DNA from 3 places in the Variovorax sp. 38R genome. Region 2 is predicted to be linked to each of the others. Evidence: predicted binding sites of a transcription regulator. Region 2 holds the regulator's gene; each other region holds the start of a gene.
What was found. Region 2 encodes sigma-54, which starts transcription at its own class of promoters, with help from an activator protein. Its sites were predicted from a motif close to TGGCANGNAANCTGCTTT; they were not measured.

Region 1: the regulator sigma-54 is predicted to act here: its motif matches at 2,175-2,192, upstream of IG196_RS20065 (nitrate regulatory protein).
Region 3: the regulator sigma-54 is predicted to act here: its motif matches at 2,691-2,708, upstream of IG196_RS27590 (DUF3567 domain-containing protein).

Annotation. Positions count from the first base shown of each region.
Region 1 is NZ_CP062121.1:4,351,504-4,356,580, forward strand. It holds gene IG196_RS20050 (Hsp20/alpha crystallin family protein) at 1-167, shown strand, start outside; gene IG196_RS20055 (alpha/beta hydrolase-fold protein) at 359-1,126, shown strand; gene tsaD (tRNA (adenosine(37)-N6)-threonylcarbamoyltransferase complex transferase subunit TsaD) at 1,062-2,123, opposite strand; gene IG196_RS20065 (nitrate regulatory protein) at 2,224-3,489, shown strand; gene IG196_RS20070 (CmpA/NrtA family ABC transporter substrate-binding protein) at 3,808-5,055, shown strand; gene ntrB (nitrate ABC transporter permease) at 5,076-5,077, shown strand, end outside.
Region 2 is NZ_CP062121.1:304,219-309,295, reverse strand. It holds gene IG196_RS01350 (phospholipase D family protein) at 1-1,478, opposite strand, end outside; gene rpoN (RNA polymerase factor sigma-54) at 1,489-3,081, opposite strand; gene lptB (LPS export ABC transporter ATP-binding protein) at 3,099-3,896, opposite strand; gene lptA (lipopolysaccharide transport periplasmic protein LptA) at 3,893-4,615, opposite strand; gene IG196_RS01330 (thiol:disulfide interchange protein DsbA/DsbL) at 4,735-5,077, opposite strand, start outside.
Region 3 is NZ_CP062121.1:5,949,103-5,954,179, reverse strand. It holds gene IG196_RS27600 (AbrB family transcriptional regulator) at 1-668, shown strand, start outside; gene IG196_RS27595 (IS1182 family transposase) at 797-2,242, opposite strand; gene IG196_RS27590 (DUF3567 domain-containing protein) at 2,367-2,648, opposite strand; gene IG196_RS27585 (DUF3108 domain-containing protein) at 2,758-3,930, opposite strand; gene IG196_RS27580 (fumarylacetoacetate hydrolase family protein) at 4,052-5,077, shown strand, end outside.

The sequences.
Region 1 (5,077 bases), 2.8 Mb from region 2:
GCATCGAAAGCAAGGCCGAAGCCAAGCGCCAGATCAAGCTCGCTTACGAGCTGCCGCAAGCCATCGACCTGGCCACCAGCGACGCCAAGCTGGAGAACGGCGTGCTGACCCTGAAGCTCGGCAAGCTGGTGCCGGCAAGCCAGGTTTCGAACTTGCAGATCAACTAGTCCGAGCGATGCCCCCACGAAGAAAATGTTAGTGACAGCTTGTTTTGACTTTAAACAAGCGTCGTATTCACAATAGTGCCGTATAACGTCACATGATGTGACGATTTATTAGTACTTTCTTCTTCGTGGGCATCTCGTAAACGCATCGAGTTCCCGGGACGGTGCGGACAGCGGGTGTGCCTCAAGGCACCATGAAAACGCACCTGCAGTCAGCCAATGACAACGAACAGTCGGACACGCTCCTGATCTTCCTGCCAGGGGCGTATCTCAAACCTGAAGAGTTCGAGCGCGAGGGCTTCATCAGCGCCGTGCGCGAGCGGCACCTGGCAGCCGACTCGCTGCTGGTCGATGCGGACGTCTCCTACTACTACGACCAGACCCTCAGCGAGCGGCTGCACGCCGACGTCATCGAGCCCCAGCGGGCCAAGGGCTACACCTCGATCTGGCTGGTCGGCATTTCCATCGGCGGTTTCGGTGCGCTGATCCACGAACTGGCGCGGCCGGGCTCGGTGGACGGCATCGTGGCGCTGGCGCCCTACCTCGGGCGCCGCGTGCTCGGCGCGGAAATCAAGAAGGCCGGCGGCCTGCGCACCTGGCAGGCGCCCACCGGGCCTCAGCCCGACGAGGAACCTGACCGCAAGCTCTGGCCCTTCTTCCAGCAGTACCTGGCAGCGAAGCCTTCCAAGGACCTGCCGCCGCTCTACCTGGGTTTCGGCCTGGCCGACCGTTTTGCCAGCAACCACAAGCTGCTGGCCGACGCCCTGCCCCCGGGGCGCGTGTTCACCACCGAAGGCGGCCACGACTGGCCCGAGTGGCGCCAGCTCTGGCGCAATGTGCTCGACGTGCTGCCGCTGCCCTCGCTGCCCGCGCTGGTGCGCGGCGCACGCGCGCCGGCTATGCGGTTTCCGGCTGTGGCGTCTCGGGCGTCATCAGCGATGCCATCGGCCATCGCGGCTTGACGTCGAAGGCATAGCGCTCCGAAGCCTGCGACAAGCCCGACTGCAGCCGCATGGCGGCCGCCATGGCGATCATGGCGCCGTTGTCGGTGCACAGGTGCAGCTCGGGGTAGTGCACGCGCACCTTGCGCTTCGCACACGCCGCGTTCAGCTGCTCGCGCAGGTTCTTGTTGGCCCCCACGCCCCCCGCCACCACCAGCCGTTTCAGGCCGGTCTGGTCGAGCGCCGCGAGCGACTTCTTCAGCAGCACCTCGACGATCGCCGCTTGCGTGGAAGCCGCCAGGTCGGCCTTGCGCACGTCGAGCTGGTCGCCGAGCTTCTTGGCCTGCGTGAGCACGGCCGTCTTCAGGCCGGCAAATGAAAAGTCGAGATCGCCGCTGTGCAGCAGCGGGCGCGGCAGCTTGAAGGCCGCGGCATCGCCCTCTTCGGCCAGCTTCGCGAGCCAGGGGCCGCCGGGGTACGGCAGGCCCATGAGCTTGGCGCTCTTGTCGAAGGCCTCGCCGGCCGCGTCGTCGATGGTTTCGCCGAGCAGTTCGTAGCGGCCCACGCCGTCGACCCGCATCAGCTGCGTGTGGCCGCCCGACACCAGCAGCGCCACGAACGGAAATTCGGGCGGGTCGGCGCTCAGGAACGGCGACAGCAGATGCCCTTCGAGGTGATGCACGCCCAGCACCGGCTTGCCCAGCGCCACGCCGAGCGCACAGGCCACGCCCGCGCCCACGAGCAGCGCACCGGCCAGGCCCGGGCCGCGCGTGTAGGCCACCACGTCGATCTCGGCGAGCGAGCGCCCGGCCTCGGCCATGACGGCTTCGGTGAGCGGCAGCACGCGGCGGATGTGGTCGCGGCTGGCCAGCTCGGGCACCACGCCACCGTAGGCCTGGTGCATGGCGATCTGGCTGTGCAGCGCGTGCGAACGCAGCAGCGGCAGTGCGTCGCCGTGCGACTCGACCAGCGCCACGCCGGTCTCGTCGCAGGATGATTCGATTCCCAACAAGAGCATGGCGCCGAGTGTAGGGGTCGCCCGTCGGCGGCGCCCGCGAAGGGGCAAGCGAGGCACGGAAGTTGCACGAGTGAGGTGCGCCCTCCCCACTTCCCCACGAATGACCTCCGGCCTGAACTTCCTGATCGCCGCGCGCCGATGCGAGATCGACGCGCTGGACCAGCTCGCGCGCACCAGCGAACTGGTCGGCGCGATCGGGCGGCTCGTGCATGCGCTGCAGCGCGAGCGCGGCATGTCGAACGTGTTCCTCGCCTCGCACGGCGGGCGCTTCGCCGACCAGCGCGGTCCGCAGATCGCCGAATGCCTCGCGCTCGAGCAGCAGGTGCGCGCCGGCTTCGACCGGCTCGAAGCCGAGCACCACCGCGTGGTGGGCGCCGGCCACGGCGCGCGCCTGTTCAGCCGCATCGCCTGGGTGCTGCCGGGCCTGGACGCCCTGCCCGCGCTGCGCCAGCGCATCGACGCGCTCGACCTCCAGCCGGCACAGGCCGTGGCCGCCTTCGCCAAGCTGGTCGCCGGCCTGCTGGCCGTGGTGTTCGAAGCGGCCGACGGCGCCACCGACCCCGAGATCTCGCGCCTGCTGGTGGCGATGTTCAATTTCATGCAGGGCAAAGAGTTCGCGGGCCAGGAGCGTGCCTTCGGCGCCGCCGCGCTCGCGCTGGGCCGCGGCGACGAGGCGCAGCGCCAGCAATGGCGGCACCTCATCGAGTCGCAGGAGCGCTGCTTCCAGGTGTTCATCGATTTCTCGGGCGACGCGGTGCGCACGCTCTGGCACGACAGCCAGTCCGACGCCGTGCTGGCCGAACTCGAACGCCTGCGCCGCAAGGGCGCCACCTCGGTGCCGGCCGATGCGCTGCTGAGCCAGGCCTGGTTCGACTGCTGCACGCGGCGCATCGACGCCATGCAGACGGTCGAGAACCGCCTCTCCGCCGACCTGCGCGCGCTGTGCGACCACAAGACCGCCCAGGCCCGCAGCGAGCTGGCCGCCTACCGGCAGCTGCTCGGCACGCTGGCCCCGCAGGCCGGCGGTGCGCTGTTCTTCGACGATGCCCAGCAGGCGCAGGACGCCACGCCGGCGCAGCTCGGGCGCCACCTCGAGCGCTCGGTGCTCGACATGGTCCAGGAGCAGTCGCAGCGCCTGCAGGCCATGAGCGACGAACTCGACACCGTGCGTGCCTCGCTCAACGAACGCAAGATCGTCGAGCGCGCCAAGGGCCTGCTGATGGCGCACCGCCGCCTGAGCGAAGCCGAGGCGCACAAGATGCTGCGCCAGACCGCCATGAACCAGAAGCGCCGCCTCGTCGACGTGGCCGAGTCGATGCTGGCCATGGCCGACTACCTGCCGCTCGAGCCCGCACCGCGGCGCTGAGCCGGGCCGCTTGGATTGGTGCAGCGCACAACAGTTGTGCGTCGCCCGGGTTTGCCAGCCCGCAGGAACTTTCCCCTGCACCGGCGCGCCCTGCCAGCTATCTTTTCCATAGCTTCCACCGGCAGTTTCGGGCTGGCACACCGCTTGCATGGAGCTTGTCACAGACCGCAAGGTCTTGAGGCAGGTTGCACCCAACGGCGGGTGCGGCCCACCGAACCGGACAAAGGCGTCCCCATCCCGCAAGGGCTCGTTCACGAGCAGCCCCTGCGCGGTGCGGACGCCTTTTCGTTTTTGTCTTTCACTTCTGGAGCCCCGCCCATGTCCGATCTGCTGCTGAAAACCAAACTGAGCCGGCGCCGCGTGCTGCAGGCCGCCGCCCTCGGCGCCGTGGGCATCGACCCCGCGCTGCGCGCCGCCGTCTGGGCCCAGGGCTCGGACAAGCCGGAGAAGGAAGAAGTGAAGATCGGCTTCATCCCGCTGACCGACTGCGCCAGCGTGGTAATGGCTTCGGTGCTGGGCATCGACAAGAAGTACGGCGTGAAGATCGTCCCCAGCAAGGAAGCCAGCTGGGCCGGCGTGCGCGACAAGCTCTCCAACGGCGACCTCGACATGGCGCATGTGCTCTACGGCCTGGTCTACGGCATGCACCTGGGCCTGAGCGGCCCCAAGAAGGACATGGCCGTGCTCATGACCCTCAACAACAACGGCCAGGCCATCACGCTGTCGAAGAAGCTGGCCGACAAGGGCGCGGTCGATGCCGCCTCGCTCGCCAAGCTCATCGCCACCGAGAAGCGCGAGTACACCTTCGCCCAGACCTTCCCCACCGGCACGCACGCCATGTGGCTCTACTACTGGCTCGCCTCGGCCGGCATCGATCCGTTCAAGGACGTGAAGAACATCACCGTGCCGCCCCCGCAGATGGTCGCCAACATGCGCGTGGGCAACATGGACGGCTACTGCGTGGGCGAGCCCTGGGGCCAGCGCGCCATCATGGACGGCATCGGCATCACGGCCATCACCACGCAGGACATCTGGAAGGACCACCCCGAGAAGGTGCTGGGCTGCACCGCGGAGTTCACGAAGAAGTACCCGAACACCGCGCGCGCCGTCACGGCCGCGATCCTCGAGGCCAGCAAGTGGATCGACACCGGCCTGCAGAACAAGAACAAGATGGCCGAAACCATCGCTGACAAGAGCTACGTCAACACCAGCGTGGACGCCATCAACCAGCGCATCCTGGGCCGCTACGTCAACGGCCTGGGCAAGAGCTGGGACGACCCCAACCACATGAAGTTCTACAACGGCGGCGCCGTGAACTTCCCGTACCTGTCGGACGGCATGTGGTTCCTCACGCAGCACAAGCGCTGGGGCCTCTTGAAAGAGCACCCCGACTACCTGAAGGTGGCCACCGAGATCAACCGCATCGACATCTACAAGCAGGCCGCCGCCGCCACGCAGACGCCCGTCCCCAAGGACACGATGCGCAGCAGCAAGCTCTTCGACGGCACCGTCTGGGACGGCAAGGACCCGAAGAAGTACGCGGACTCGTTCAAGTTGCACGTTTGATGCACGAGGAGAAACACACCAT
Region 2 (5,077 bases):
TCGATGCGTCGCGAGTCTTCGGCAAACCGCAACCGGTAGGCGCCCTGCTGCTTGAGCACGTCGAGCAGCTTCAAGGTCTGCTGCGCCATCTCGGGGCTGCGGATGAACAGGCCGATCTCGGTGTTGTGGATCTCGGAGCGCGGATCGAAATTCATCGAGCCGACGAACAGGATGCGCTGGTCGATCACCGCCGACTTGGCGTGCAGCCGCCCCACCGACGTGCCGAACAGACCCAGCCGCACGCTGCGCCGCGTGCGCGCGGAACTCAGCTCGTGCAGCTCGGCGCCCAGCGCGAGCATGTCGGCGCGGTAGCGGCGGTAGGCGGTGTGGACCAGCGGCTCGTCGGTGGCCGCGAGCGAGTTGGTGACCACGCTGATCTTCACGTTGCGCCCGCGGATCTCGCGCATCACCTCCAGCCCCGACGCGCCCGGGATCAGGTAGGGCGAGACCAGCGTCACCTCGCTGCGCGCGCGGCGCATCTGCTCGACCACGTTGTAGCGCACGCTGTCGACATCGAGCAGCGGCACGCCGCCATACGACGCGGTCTTGCCGATCACGCGGTCGGGCGAATCGGCGTACGCCTCGGCGGTGGTCCAGATCAGGCCGAGCTTGCCGGCATCAAGGTCGTCGGCCACCGGGCTGTAGCCGAGCAGGTCGTTGGGCGCGGGCTTGGGCGGCGGGGGTGTGGTGTCGGGGCCGGTGGCGGCGTCGAAGCGGCGCTGCAGTTCTTCGCGCGGCAGGTCGGTGCGCACGACGGAGCCGATCGGGCGCACGTGCGGGCTGTTCCAGTACTGGTCGAACAGCACGCCCAGGCGCGGGATCAATGCGCCCGTGACGAAGGTGTCGAGATCGATGAAGTTCTGGCCCGAGGTGCGCCGGAAGTACTGGTTGCCGATGTTGCGCCCGCCCGCCACCGCCATCGCGCCGTCGGCGATGAAGAGCTTGTTGTGCATGCGGCGATTGACGCGGCTGAAGTCGAACAGCGACGCGGTGAAGCGCTTGAGCAGGCTGCCGCGCCCGGCCGGGAACGGGTTGAACAGGCGCAGCTCCACGTTCGGCGTGGCGGCCAGGCCGAGCAGCAGCTCGTCTTCGCCGGACGTGTACAGGTCGTCCATCAACAGGCGCACGCGCACGCCGCGCTGGGCGGCGTCGCGCAGGGTGCGCAGCAGGTAGCGACCGGTCTCGTCGTTCTCGATCTGGTAGTACTGCACGTCGAGCGTGCGCTGCGCGCGGCGCGCGAGCTGCAGCCGCGTGTCGAAGGCGAAGTCGCCACCGGGCATGAGGCGAAAGCCGCTGAGGTCGGGGTCGGGCTGCGAGGCCAGCGCGATCTTGCCGAGCGCAGTGTCGGCCGAGACGGCGATGGCCTGGGTGGGTGCGCGCGGTGCTTCGTCGGGCAGCGTGGCGCAGCCGGTGAACAGCAACGCCGCCGCGATGACGAAAACCCAATGCCCACAGCGCGACAGCAGGCGACGGGTCATCGTCGGCTTTCTACAGGGCCTTGCGCAGGTTGGCGGGCGCGATGCGCAGCGCTTCGCGGTACTTGGCCACGGTGCGGCGCGCGCACTCGATGCCCTGCTCTTTCAGCATCTCGGAAATCTGGCTGTCGGACAGCGGCTTCTTGATGCTCTCGGAGCTCACGAACTGCTTGATGAGCGCGCGCACTGCTGTGCTCGACGCGTTGCCGCCGGTCTCGGTGCCCAGCGCCGAACCGAAGAAGTACTTGAGCTCGACGGTGCCGAAGGGCGTCGACATGTACTTGGCGGTGGTCACGCGCGAGATGGTCGATTCGTGCAGGCCCAGCTCGTCGGCGATCTCGCGCAGCACCAGCGGGCGCATCGCGAGTTCGCCGTGCACGAAGTAGCTCTTCTGCCGTTCGACGATGGCGTTGCTCACGCGCAGGATGGTGTCGAAGCGCTGCTGGATGTTCTTGATGAACCAGCGCGCCTCCTGCAGCCGCTGCGACAGCGCCTGGCTGCCCTCGCCCTTGTGCGCCTTGAGCGCACCGGCGTAGATGTCGTGCACGCGCAGGCGCGGCATGACCTCGGGGTTCAGCATGACGCGGAACTTGATGTTGGTGCCGCGGCCCGTCTTGGTGACGATCACGTCGGGCACGACGATGTTGCGTTCGACGTCGACAAAACGGCGGCCCGGCTTGGGCTCCAGGCGCGCAATGATCTGCAGCGCCGAGCGCACCAGCTCTTCGTTCGTGCGCGTGAGCGTGGCCAGGCGCTTGAAGTCGCGCCGCGCGAGCAGCTCCATCGGCTGCTTGCAGATCGCGATGGCGGTCTTGCGCACGAGCGCTTCGGCCTCGGTCTCGTCTTCGTTCGCGAGCGCCTTCAGCTGGATGCTCAGGCATTCGCCGAGGTCGCGCGCGCCGACACCGACGGGCTCCAGACTCTGCAGCAGGCCGAGCGCCACCTGAAAGTGGTGCACGAGGTCGTCGAACTGGTCGTTGTCGTCGCCCGCCAGGCCCGAGGCCAATGCGGGCAGCGAGTCTTCGAGGTAGCCGTCGTCGTTGAGCGATTCGATCAAAAAGCGCAGCGCGGCGCAGTCGTTTTCGTTGAGCCGCAGGGTCAGCGCCTGGCGGTGCAGGAACGATTGCAGCGACTCCTGGCTGCGCGCGAGTTCGGTGGCGTCGGCGCGCTCGTCATCGCCGAGGTTGTTCTGGCGTGCGGGCGCGTCGCTGCCCCACTCGCTGTCGTCGGGCGCCATCTCGACGGTGCCGTCGCCTTCCCAGTCGGGCTCGCGCTCGGTGATCTCGGCGGCGGGGCCGTCGGATTCCGGTGTGGACGTGGTCGCTTCGCTGGAAGCGGTGGAGGCACTGGGGGCGGACGGCGCGAAATCGCCCTCGCCGCTGTCACCACCGTCGTCGCGCGGCACGGGCGTGTCGACAGCATCGAGCCCGAATTCCTCGCGCGCCGCTTCTTCCGCGGTGCGTTCGAGGAACGGGTTCTCGTCCAGCATCTGCTCCACCTCCTGGCTCAGTTCGAGCGTGGAGAGTTGGAGCAGGCGAATGGACTGCTGCAGCTGCGGCGTGAGCGCCAGATGCTGCGAGACGCGAAGGGACAGCCCTTGCTTCATGGAGACGCGCCCCTCCCTTACATGCGGAAGTGCTCGCCCAGGTACACCCTGCGTACCTCGGCGTTGTCGACGATCTCCGAGGGTGTGCCTTGTGCCAGCACGTGCCCGTCGCTGATGATGAACGCGTGATCGCAGATGCCCAGCGTTTCACGCACGTTGTGGTCGGTGATGAGCACGCCGATGCCGCGCTCTTTCAGGAAACTGATGATCCGCTGGATCTCGATCACGGCGATCGGGTCGATGCCGGCGAAGGGCTCGTCCAGCAGGATGAAGCGCGGTTGCGTGGCCAGCGCGCGTGCAATTTCGACGCGGCGGCGCTCGCCGCCCGACAGCGCGAGCGCGGGCGAATCGCGCAGGTGATCGACGCGCAGGTCGGACAGCAGGTCGGCCAGTCGCTCTTCGGTGGCCTGCTTCGACAACGGCACCATGCGGCCGTTGGCGTCGGGCTCGCGCTGCAGCTCGAGCACGGCACGCACGTTTTCCTCGACCGTGAGCTTGCGGAAGATCGAGGCTTCCTGCGGCAGGTAGCTCAGGCCCATGCGCGCGCGGCGGTGAATGGGCATGTGGGCGATGGGCTCGCCGTCGATGGTGATCTCGCCGGCATCGGCGCGCACCAGCCCGACGATCATGTAGAACGAGGTGGTCTTGCCCGCGCCGTTGGGGCCGAGCAGTCCGACGACCTCACCCTTCTGCACATCGAGCGAAACGTCTTTCACGACCGTGCGGCTGCCGTAGCTCTTCTTGAGGCCGCGCGCCACGAGGCGGCTGCCGGGGACGCCGTCGGCGGTCGTCTGGGTTCCTGCGGTTTCGATCACTTGCGCCCTTCCCCATCGGTGCTGCCGCCCAGCGTGGTGCTCGGGCGCAGCCCGGCGCCGGGCGCGGGGGTGGGTGCCGGAGCGGCGGGCTTCTTGCCGCCGGCTGCCGGTGCGGAGCCGCCCGCCGCCGGGGCCGCGGCGGCCTTCGGCGTGAGGATGGCCTTCACGCGGCCACCGCTGCCCCCCGAGACGCCGGCGTTCGGCGGCACGAGGGAGCCGTTGACGGTGTAGGTGTCGTTGCTCTGGTCGTAGACGATCAGCGCACCGCTGCTCTCGTCGTTGGCCGTGGCGCCCACCAGCCGGCGCATGACGGCGCGGCGGATGAACTTGACGTTGTCGGCGCGGCTGTCGTACTCGATGACTTCCGACTCGCCCTCGATCCACTCGTCGCCGGCGTTGCGCTTCTGCTTGTAATAGGCCAGCTTGCCGGGCGCCGCCGTGACCACGCCGTACTGGTAGCCCTCGGCGTCCTGGCGCACGTCCAGCCGCGCACCGCGGATGATGATCGTGCCCTTCGTGACCAGCACGTTGCCGGTGAACACGCTGGTCTGTTTCAGGTCGTCGTAGCGCATCGAGTCGGACTCGATGTTCATCGGCTTGGTGCGGTCGGCGGTTTCAGCCAGGGCGCCGGAGGCGGCTCCGGCCAGCACCAGCGCGCCGAAAGCCAGGCGGCCGAGGCGACGAAGGGTGGGGAATGTGGGGATGGAGGGCAATGTCATAAAGGCACGAAACTTGCTCTGAAACATTGTATGCGTGGGACGGTGATTGCCCACCGCCGCCAATGAAAAAGCCCGCCGAAGCGGGCCTTGCATTCGACCAGAAAACAGGTCGTCGGGGGTCAGCCCTTCTTGGCTTCGCCGGTCAGGAAGGTCGCCACTTGCAGCACCTTGGCCATGCTGCCGGCGGTTTCGCCGTCGACATACCAGCGGCCTGCCACGGCCAGGGCTGGCACGCCGGCGACCTTGTAGGCCTCGGTCTGTTGCGCCGCGCGGCGGGCCTTGCTGGCCACGCCGAAGGACGCAAAGGTTTCCTTGAACTTGGCACCGTCGAGGCCGGCGCGCTCGGCCCAGGCCTGGATGTTGGCTTCGCCGTTCAGGTTCTGGCGCTGCGCGTGGATCGCGGCGAACACCTTCGAGTGGTATTCCTCCAGCTTGCCCATCGCTTCGAGCGTGAAGTACAGG
Region 3 (5,077 bases), 1.2 Mb from region 2:
CCATCGGCGGTGCGTCGGAGATGACGCTGCTGGCTGAATCGGCGGGCGCGCGCACCGACCTGGTGGCCGCTGCGCACAGCCTGCGGCTGATGGTGGTGACGGTGACGATCCCGTTCGCGATGCAGTGGAGCGGGCTGCACGGCCTGGAGATCAACCCGCCCGGCGTGCGCGAGGTGAACCCGGCCGGGCTGGCCCTGCTGGTGCTGGCCACCGGCGTCGGCGGGCTGGTGATGCGGGCGCTGGGCCGCACCAATCCATGGTTCATGGGGCCGCTGCTGGTGGCGATGGGGCTCACGGTCGCGGGGCAGTCGCTGTCGGCGGTGCCGACCTGGCTGTCGAACACCGCGCAGTTGGTGATCGCCGTGAGCCTCGGCGTGCGCTTCAGCCGCGAGTTTTTGCACACGGCGCCGCGCTGGCTCGGTTCGGTGGCGCTGGGCACGGTCGGCATGCTGGTGCTGTGCGGCGGCGCGGCCTGGCTGCTGGCGTGGGCGACCGGGCTGCATCCGGCCACGATGATCCTGGGCACCTCGCCCGGCGGCATCGCCGAGATGTCGATCACGGCCAAGGTGCTGCAGCTGGGCGTGCCGGTGGTCACGGCCTTCCAGGTGTGCCGGCTGGTGGCGGTGCTGCTGATCGTGGGGCCGATGTACCGGTGGACCGAGCGCTGAGGGCCCGGGAGACAGGCAAAGAAAAAACCCGCCGAACAGGCTGTGTAAATAGTCTGCTGGCCGCTTAGATCGAGATGCCCCGCGAGAGCGGGGCATTTTTCATTGGGGCGAGCAAACGCCCAAGGGCCTCAGCCCCTGAGCGCCTGGTGCATCCAGGGCGCTCCCTTCATGTTGAACACCCGCTTGAGGTTGTAGGCCATCACCGCCAAGCTGAACTCCGCGCGCGCTCCACTGGTATGCCTCATCAGCAACCGGGCATTGCCCAGAATGAGGTGTTTGATACTGGCAAAGGGGTGTTCCACCGTCTGGCGCCTGAGCCCCATCATCCAGGGCTGAGCGGCCAGCCTGCTTGCATTGGCTTCGAGCGCCTCTTCGTACAGGTGGCGCGAGACGAAGCGCTGGCGCGCCGTGGTGCATTTGAGTTTCTGGGCACAGCCCGCGCAATCGCTCGGCTGTGCTGCATAGACCACCATCTTGTCCTTGCGCGAGAGCTGCTTGCGCTTTAGGGCACTGCCCGCCGGGCAGGTGAAGCTGTCGCTGGCCGGGTCATAGACGAAGGCGCTGCGCTGGTACAGGCTGCCGCCGCCCTGGTGGTTCACCGAACGCTCGCCCGCCACGTAGCTGGTGATGCCCTGGGCGTCCAAGGCTGCAATGTGCTCCCCATTGGCATAGCCCGCATCGGCCACCACCGAGCAGGGCTGCTGCAGCACCCGGCTGGCCGCCTCGGCCATGGGCTGCAACTGGCGCTGATCGTTCACCTCGCAGACCACCTCATGCGCCACGATCAGGTGGCTTTGCGTCTCCACCGCCGTTTGCAGGTTGTAGCCCGGCTGGCTGTTCAGGCTACGCATCGGGCGTGCTTCGGGCTCACCGCACACGACGGTGCTCGCGTCGCTGCGCAGGAGTTGCTGGGCTTGGTTGGCGATGGCTCGCCCCTGGGCCTTCAGTCGTTCCAAGGCCGCGCGCACTTCATCGGGCGTACCAGGACCATCGCCGGGCCCATCACCGCCCTGGTCATCCTCGCCGTCCCGGCTGTCCAGCAACCGCAGATAAGCCGCGATCTCCTGCGCATTGCGCTGTGCCTGTGCGGCCAGCTCACGCTGGCCCACCACCGCCTTGCGCGAGGCCACTGCCTGCACCTTGGAGCCATCAATGGCCACTGTCGATCCGCGGATCACCCGGCTGGCCCGCGCGAACTGCACGAAGGCCGCACAACTGGCCACCAGGGCCGCCGTGTTCTGGCGCCTGAACTCGGCGATGGTCTTGTGATCCGGGGCTAGGCGCCCCAGCAGCCACATGCACTCCACGTTGCGGTGGCACTCGCGCTCCAGGGCCCGCGAGGAACGGATCGCGCTCAGGTAGCCCCAGATGTACAGCCGCAGCAGATCGCCCGGGTCGTAGGGCGGTGTTCCCAGTCGCTGCGCCTGCGCCTTGGCAAAGCCCAGCGCCTTCAGGTCCAGCGCCTGCACCCAGGCGTCCACCACCCGAACCAGTGCGTCCTGGCCCACGAGCTCATCGAGCATCAGTGGGAACAACGTTGCCTGTCCCCGTGCCTGTCCGTATCGATGTCCCATTGGTCAGCCTCCAACGAAAAATGCCCCTCAGACAAACGCCTGAAGGGCACTTCTCGCGGACTCAGCGATGACTATTTACACAGACTGCGCGGGGCGCTTGTTTCGTTCAGGAGGGGCAGGCCGCTCAGTGCACCAGCACCGGCGTGTGCGCCAGCTCGGCGTAGCCTTCGAGCGTGTCCTCGACCTCTTCCTGCGTGGGCGTGTTCAGCTGCCACGCGGCGATCTGCTGCTGGAACAGCTCGGCCCAGGAGCCGTCGAGATACACCTCCTTGCCGGAGCGCTTGTCCACGATCTCGAAGCCGTGACGCTCCAGCACGGGGCCGTTGGGCTTCGTGCTCGGCTCGTCGCCGTCGTTCGGCTGGACGTGCACGACGACGAAGGACTCGGAGTCGTAAAGCATGTTCATGGCGGGCCCTGTGAGGATGTCGATGGCGTTCATGGAGTTTAGATAGCAATCAACGCGCCAGTTTCAAGAACAGTTGTCGTCGCGCTGTTGATATGTGAACCTTTTTGCCTCAATTCGCGGGCGGCTGGGGTAGGGGTTTGCGCAATTGGGCGTCAGCAAAATCACCATTTGCCTCGGTTTGCCGGATGCGCACGGGCAGATAACCGTACTGCGGCGCCAGCCAGAGTTCCAGTTTCCGGTCGAATTCCTTGCGCGGCGTGCGGGTGAGCTTGCGCGCGGTGAATTCGCCGGCCGGGAGGCTCAGCTGCTCCTCGTCGCCGACCTCGAAGACCCACACATCGCCGTCGCGCACGCCCACGGTCTGCACCGAGATTCGCGTGCCGGCGGGGTACCGCGTCGGGCTGGCCGCCAGCAGGCCGCCCAGCTGCATCATGACGCTCATGCGGTCCTGCGCGCCGGGCTGCAGGGGCACGGGCGGCGCGTTGTTGCTGAAGACGATCTGTCCCTGGTCGCGTACGAAATGCGAGGCGACCTCGGCTTTGCGGCTTTCCGAATAGCGTTCGGGTTCTAGGCCCGAGGGGCCGATCTTGCCGGTGCTGTGCCAGTTCAGCAGGGTGAAGAACACCGCCTTGAGCGATAGCCGCCCGTCGTAGCGGCTGCCGTCCTGCAGCCAGACCAGCTCGCCGAACACGCCGCGCTGCGGGGAGGCGCCCTTCTGGCCCGTGGCCTCGAAATCGAGCGTGACCGAGCCTGGAATCCGCAGCGCCTGGGTGCCGGCGATGGTGCCCGAGGCGCCGCTGCCGGCCGTGGTCGTGCCGCCCTGCGTGCCACCGGGCGTGGTGCCCGTGGCGGCGGCCGGGGCGCTGGCGGGCGTTGCCGGCGCTGTTGCTCCTGAATCTGTAGCGGCTTGCGCTGTCTGGTCGGGCGTTTCGGGGGGCGGCGTCTGTGTCGATGCTTCGGGCACAGGGGCTGGGGCCGGCTTGGTGCGGGGCACCGAGGCCTCGCGTGGGCGCTTGGGCTTGGCCGGTGGCGGCGGCTTGGCCGCGACCGGCGCGGCGGCCGGTGCCGCGGGCGCTTCCGCCGCGGGTGGCGCGATCACGATCGTGCGCGTGATGAACTTGCTGGCCAGCGGCGAGGGCTCCGGCCCGATGGCCATCGGCGCCAGTCCGAGCAGCAGCAGGTGCGCCAGCGCCACCAGCAGCGTCAGCCCCGCAAGCGCGCGCCAGGACGGGCGTCCGGGCAGGCCGAGGGACAGCGGTGGGGGCGCGACGTGCGTCGACATGGGTGTGTGGAGTGGGCCGCGGCGCCGAGGTTCACGAAGACCACTCGGTACACTGCCGCCCGTTCAACCAGTTTAGTGGGCGCCGCGCTGCGCCCCTGCTCCCTTAGCTCACGCCCGCATCATGAAACTCGCCACCCTGAAGGACGGCTCGCGCGACGGCCAGTTGGTCGTCGTCTCGCGCGACCTCACGCTCGCCCACTACGCCACCGGCATCGCCCACCGGCTGCAGCAGGTGCTGGACGACTGGGGCTTCATGAGCCCGCAGCTGCAGGACCTGTACGACGCGCTCAACCAGGGCCGCGCGCGCCACGCCTTCCCGTTCGACCCCGCCCAGTGCATGGCGCCGCTGCCGCGCGCCTACCAGTGGGCCGACGGCTCGGCCTACCTGAACCACGTCGAGCTGGTGCGCCAAGCGCGCAACGCCGAAGTGCCCGAGAGCTTCTACACCGACCCGCTCATGTACCAGGGCGGCAGCGACGATTTCCTGGGCCCGGTCGACGACGTGATCGTGCCCAGCGAAGCCATGGGCATCGACTTCGAGGCCGAGATCGCCGTCGTCACCGGCGACATCAAGATGGGGTCCACGCCCGACCAGGCGCTCGACGGCATCCGCCTCGTGATGCTGGCCAACGACGTGAGCCTGCGCAACCTCATCCCGGCCGAATTGGCCAAGGGCTTCGGCTTCTTCCAGAGCAAGCCCGCCACCGCCTTCAGCCCCGTGGCCGTCACGCTCGACGAGATCGGCGCGGCCTGGCAGGACGGGCGCGTGCACCTAGCGCTGCAAAGCACCTGGAACGGCCGCAAGGTCGGCCTGTGCGACGCCGGCCCCGAGATGACCTTCCACTTCGGCCAGCTCATCGCCCACATCGCCAAGACCCGCAACGTGCGCGCCGGCAGCATCGTCGGCAGCGGCACCGTGAGCAACAAGGGCGTCGAGAAAAACGGCCGCATGGAATGGCCCAAGGGCTACTCGTGCATCGCCGAGAAGCGCTGCATCGAAACCATCCAGGACGGCGCACCCGCCACCGACTTCATGAAGTTCGGCGACACGATTCGCATCGAGATGAAGGGGCTGGACGGGCGTTCGCTGTTCGGTGCGATCGATCAGGAGATCGTGTCGACAGCGGGGCGGGCGGTGGAGGCGCCG